Regions from separate parts of the Plantactinospora sp. BB1 genome, predicted to be linked through region 1. Evidence: riboswitches for the same ligand, from Rfam matches in the RefSeq annotation. Region 1 holds a riboswitch; the other holds the start of a gene.

Region 1 (2,871 bases):
ACCGCGACCGCCACGCCCCGGTGTGCGCTGGTGATCCGCTGCACCAGCTCCGCCACGGTCAACTCGCCGGGCAGCCGCTCTTCGACTCCGTTCACGGTCAGCTCCACCGTGTCCTCCCCACCCTGGTCGTTGCGTCGTCCGGCCCCGGCCTCCCGCCGGGCACCGGCCCGTCACCTGCCTCCGCTCCCGCCTCGGCTCCCGCTCCCGCTGGCGCCGCCCGCCCGACCCGAGTCGGTCCGGGCGGGACCGGGTCGGCGAACCGGGCCGGCGAGAGCGGCGCGAGCGCCGGATCCGGTACGCCGGTGGCCAGCAGGTCGGCGATCAGGTCGGCGGTGAGCGGGGTGAGCACGATGCCGTGCCGGAAGTGTCCGGCCGCGACCACCACGTCGGGCCGGTCCGGCAGCGGGCCGAGCAGCGGTGCGTTGTCCGGCGTACCGGGGCGCAGCCCGGAGCGCGCCTCGACCAGCTCGTACTCGCCGAGTTCCGGGAGCACGTCGGTGGCGGCGCGGAGCAGGTCGAGTACCGCTCCGGCGGTGACGCCGAGGTCGGCGCGCTCCTCCACGGTGGCCCCGACCACCACCTCGCCGTCGGTCCGGGGTACCAGGTAGACGTGCCGGCCGTCGGCGTGGCCCCGGATCACGTGCCGGAAGCCTGGCGCCGCGCCGCCGGGCGCGCGCAGCCGCAGGATCTGTCCCTTCACCGGCCGGACCGGCAGGCCGGTCAGCGCCGCCGTGCCGCAGCCGGCCGCGACGACCGTCGCCGCCGCGTCCAGTTCGGCGAGGTCCCGGACCGGCCGGGCCAGCACCGTCACCCCGGCGCGTTCGACGGCGGCCCGCAGCGCGGTGACCAGCCGGCGCGGGTCGACCTGGTGGTCGCTGGCGGCGAGCGCGCCGCCGCGCAGCCGGGTGGCCAGCAGCGGTTCGCGGTCCCGCAGCTCCGCCGGCCGCAGCGGGGTCACCGGCAGCCCCAGGTCCCGCTGGTACGTCCAGAGCCGCTCCGCCTCGGCCAGGTCGTCGGAGGTGAGCGCGACGGTCAGCGTCCCCTCGGTCCGATAGCCCAGGTCCAGGCCGGTCGCTTCGGCGAGTTCGGCGGCGAAGGCCGGCCAGCGGGCAGCGGACTCGACCAGCAGTCCGGTCAGCGTCCGCTCGCCGAAGTAGCTCTCGGCGACCGGGGCGAGCATTCCGGCCGCGACGTCGGAGGCGCCGGAGCCGGGCGCGGGGTCGTGGAGGCTGACCCGCAGGCCCCGGGCGGCGCAGCGCCAGGCGACGGCGAGCCCGATCGGGCCGCCGCCGACCACCGCGACGTCCGCCGCCCGGTCCCCGCCTACCATCCCCCCGCCCCCGCACCCGCGCCGGAGTGCGGGGAACCGCGCCGGGGGTCCCACCCCGGCGATGTTCCCCGTCCCGGATCGGGTGGGGGCGGATCGGTGTGCAGGGCGGTGAGGAGATCGGCGGTGGCCCGGGCCGGGTCGGCGGCGCCGGAGACGGCGCCGACCACGGCGACGCCGTACGCCCCGGCGGCGAGCAGTTCCGGCACCCGGTCGGCGGTGATCCCGCCGATCGCGATCACCGGTACCGGCACGGTCGAGGCGACCCGGCGGATGCCGTCCGGGCCGATCGGGGCGGGGAGTCCGTCCTTGGTGGAGGTGGCGTGGCAGGGGCCGACGCCGAGATAGCTGGCGCCGGCCGCGACCGCCGCCGCACCGGTCTCCGGGTCCCGGGCGGTCGCGCCGAGCACGGCGTCCGGGCCGAGCACCCGGCGGGCGGCGTCGACCGGCAGGTCGCGGGCACCGACGTGCCCACCGGCCGCCCCGACCGCGAGGGCGAGGTGCAGCCGGTCGTTGACCAGGCAGGACGCCCCGACGGCGGCACACCGGCGGGCCACCTCGGCGGCCAGCTCGTACGCCGTCCGGTCGTCGGTGTCGTCGGCCACCCGCACCTGCACGACGAGTTCGGGGCCGGCGACCGAGAGGGCGGCGTCGACCACCGCGAGCGGATCCCGCTGCCCGGGTCGGGTGTCGGTGATGAGGTGAAGTCGTCCGATGGATAGCACGGCAACGCTCCTCCCTGCGCCGGCATTACCCGGATCAGGTTCGACGGTCGGGGGCTCGACAGCCCCCCTCTCAGCCCGGTCCACCGGGCTCCCGTGGGTTACTTGTCGGCGAGCGTACGTGGCCGGTCACGGATCCGTAAAGGGCCGTGACCTATCGCACAGTGTCAGCGCCCGACCACGTACCGGGGTGCGAGGTGCCGTGACCGGCGCCCCGGCGGATATGTCTGTCCTATCCGGATGATTCCACCCCGTTACGTAACCGTTATCTGAATTAACCTCGCCGCCTTATTCCGGCCGCCCGGCAGGCGGCCCTAATTTGTTCAACCACAAGGCAGAATTCGATGGCCGGAGCTTCGGCGAGTTCCGGTCGTACCTCCACACCCCGTGGCGGTCTTCGGCGTACCGACCCGGGATCCCCCTGTCCTCACCGGACCAAGGAGATCCTCCGTGTCCAGCCCCGGCCGCTCCGGCGGCACCTCGCACCCTCCGCACCCCCATCGCAGATTCCGGCGCCGCCTGGTCGGCGCGACCGCGGCACTCCTGCTCGGCACGACCGCACTGGCCGGTACCCCCGCCTCGGCCGCCCCGGCGGTCCTGCCCCAGGCCCAGGCACCCGTCAAGAAGGCGCCGGCACTCGAACCGGCCGCCGAGGCGGAATCCTTCCGGGTGCTGGTCTTCTCCAAGACGGCCGGCTTCCGGCACGACTCCATCCCGGCCGGCATCGCCGCGATCCAGCAGCTCGGCACGGAGCACGGGTTCACCGTCGACGCCACCGAGGACGCGGCGGCCTTCACCGACGCCAACCTCGGCAGGTACCAG
Region 2 (2,871 bases), 2.4 Mb from region 1:
CGAAGTTTCGCTGCCAACGCTGCTTCTCCGTCTCCACGGCCACCTGGGCCTCCTCCCCCTCGGTCAAGTTCGCAGCAGTGTGCCCTGACCGACCGTACGTGAAACGCGAGGAAGGCTCGTCAGCGGACGGGGAGGCGGTACCGGGACCAAACCGGGCGGCCTGGGAGGTCGGAGCGTGCCGGGTCAGCCGCCCCGGCGGATCCGGCCGGCGTACCGCGCCTCCAGGCTGTTGTTGTGGTCGTCACTGTCCGGGATGTTCGCCGAAAGGTAGACCGGGGCCGTCTCCCCCGCCTCCACCAGCCGGCGGACCACCTCCACCACGACCTGCTGCGCGAGGAGCGCGGCAGTGATCGAGGAGACCGCGCCGACCGCGCCGCCACCGGGCAGCGGCAGCGTCGCGTCGCCGTACGGGGCGCCGTTGTCGAGTACCACGTCGGCGAGGTCGCTCAGCTTCCGGCCGGACGGGTGCCGGGAGGCGACCCGGGCCGAGTGCTGCTCCGAGGTGATCGCGATCAGCCCGTGACCGCGCTCCTTCACCAGCGACGCGAACTCGACGATGGTGCCGTTCACCCCGGAGTTCGAGGCGATCACGAAGACGTCCCGGGGGTCGATCGGGGTCAGCTCGTAGAGCCGGCGGGCCACGGTCGGGTCCCGCTCCAGGGTCGGGCCGAGGATCTCGACCGGCTCGCCGCCGCGCAGTACCAGGTCACGCAGCGCGATCCGGTTCGTCGGGACCAGCCCGCCGGCCCGGCCGGCGATCTCCATGGCCAGCGCCTCCGAGTGGCCGGTACCGAACGCCTGCACCACCCCACCGGCCCGCAGCGCGTCGGTGACCAGGTCGGCCGCCCGGCGTACGCCGTCCCGGGCGGCCACCGCCACCCGCCCGATCGTCTCGGTGACCACGTCGAGATAGCCCTCGGGGCTGAGTGTCACGCCGCACGCGTCCCTTCGAGATGTTGATCTGGGCCATCCACCCTATCCCGCCACCTGGTGGGCGCCGCCACATCCGCCGGTTCCACCGCTGTCGGCACCGCGGCATCCGGTGTACGGTCTGCGGAACAACAGCACATCCGACAGGGGAGCGCACAGCGCTGAGAGTGCGGGTGACACACCCGCAGACCCTCGAACCTGATCTGGGTAATGCCAGCGCAGGGAGTTCGGTCGAGTCTCCAGCCGCGCCGCAGTCCGGGCCGTCCCGGGTTGCGGCGTGCGTCTTGCCTGGTTCGCCACGCGACTGGGAGGCATGCCCATGAGTTCGTCCACCACCACCAGATGGCGCACCGTCGACATCGTCGTCGCCTCGGTCATCGCGGTCGCGTTCGGGGTCATCTTCTGGGCCTGGAACCTGGTCTGGGGTGCCACCGAGGGTGCCTTCACCTTCTTCCCGCCGGCCCAGGCGGTCATCTACGGCATCTGGCTGGTACCCGGCGTGCTCGGCGGCCTGGTGATCCGCAAGCCGGGTGCGGCGCTCTACTGCGAGTTCCTCGCCGCCTTCGTCTCGGTGCTGCTCGGCAGCCAGTGGGGCACCGTCGCGATCCTCCAGGGGCTCGCCCAGGGCGTCGGCGCCGAGCTGGCGTTCCTCGCCGTCGGGTACCGCTCGTTCCGGCTGCCGGTGGCGGTCGCCTCCGGCCTGCTGGCCGGGCTCGCCGCGGCGATCTTCGACCAGATCCGCTACTACTCCGAGTACGACTTCGACTCGTTCCGGCTGCCGGTCTTCCTCTTCACCGTGCTCAGTTCGGCGGTGCTGGCCGGTGCCGGCGGCTGGGCGCTCACCCGGGCCCTGGCCCAGACCGGTGTGCTGGACCGGTTCCCGGCCGGTCGAGACCGCACCGCCGTGTGAGCGGCGCGACTGCGGTGGTGCCGTCGTGAGCGAGCGGAGCGAGCGAATCAGCCAGCTCAGTGCGGATGAGCCTCATGACGGCACGCAGCGAAGCGGAGTGCCGGCATGAGTGAGGTGCGGCTGCGCGGCTTCGGCTGGCGGCACGCGGGCCGGCGGGCCTGGGCGGTCCGCGACGTCGACCTGCGGATCGGGCACGGCGAGCGGGTACTCCTGCTCGGCGCCTCCGGTGCCGGCAAGAGCACCCTGCTGGCGGCACTGGCCGGGCTGCTCGCCGAGGACTCCGGCGAGCAGGAGGGCACCGTCGAGATCGACGGGCTCGATCCGCGCAAGGCGAGGGAGCGGGTCGGGATCGTCTTCCAGGACCCGCAGACCCAGCTCGTGATGGACCGGGCCGGTGACGACGTGGCGTTCGGCCTGGAGAACCGGGGCGTACCGGCGACGGAGATCTGGCCCCGGGTCACCGAGGCCCTGCACCGGGTCGGCTTCCCGTACGGCCTGGACCGGTCCACCGCCGCGCTCTCCGGCGGCGAGCAGCAGCGGCTCGCCCTGGCCGGGGTGCTGGCGCTGCGGCCCGGACTGCTGCTGCTCGACGAGCCGACCGCCAACCTGGACCCGGCCGGCGCCGAGCTGGTCCGCGACGCGGTCCGGGCGGCGGTCGACGACGACACCACGCTGATCCTGGTCGAGCACCGGGTGTCGGAGGCGCTGCCACTGGTCGACCGGGTGGTGGTGCTCGAACCGGGCGGCGGGGTACGCGCCGACGGGCCGCCGGAGCGGATCTTCGCGGCGCACGGCACGGCACTGGCCGCCGCCGGGGTCTGGGTGCCGGGGCCGCCGCCGGCACCGCGCCGGGCCGCGACCGGACCCGGCGAGGCGCTGCTCACCGCCGACCGGCTCGGCCTGCCACCCCGGCTGGCAAGCACCGACCTGCGGGTACGCGCCGGCGAGGCGCTCGCGGTGCTCGGCCGCAACGGTGCCGGCAAGTCAACCCTGGCGCTGCTGCTCGGCGGGCTGCTCCGGCCCGGCAGCGG

The links. A riboswitch is a leader RNA that binds a small molecule or an ion and turns the genes downstream of it on or off. The one in region 1 is predicted to bind thiamine pyrophosphate.
Region 2: it holds a riboswitch for thiamine pyrophosphate, as region 1 does, so the genes downstream of both, C6W10_RS35005 (ECF transporter S component) here and thiE (thiamine phosphate synthase) in region 1, are expected to answer to the same signal.

What each region holds. Positions count from the first base shown of each region.
Region 1 covers NZ_CP028159.1:5,612,260-5,615,130, forward strand. Annotated here, with positions in the region: gene thiS (sulfur carrier protein ThiS) at 1-107, opposite strand, end outside; gene thiO (glycine oxidase ThiO) at 98-1,330, opposite strand; partial or broken gene thiE (thiamine phosphate synthase) at 1,432-2,052, opposite strand; TPP riboswitch at 2,047-2,157, opposite strand; gene C6W10_RS24460 (ThuA domain-containing protein) at 2,500-2,871, shown strand, end outside.
Region 2 covers NZ_CP028159.1:7,969,978-7,972,848, forward strand. Annotated here, with positions in the region: gene C6W10_RS34995 (DUF6328 family protein) at 1-43, opposite strand, end outside; gene C6W10_RS35000 (sugar isomerase domain-containing protein) at 184-933, opposite strand; TPP riboswitch at 1,066-1,173, shown strand; gene C6W10_RS35005 (ECF transporter S component) at 1,250-1,840, shown strand; gene C6W10_RS35010 (ABC transporter ATP-binding protein) at 1,946-2,871, shown strand, end outside.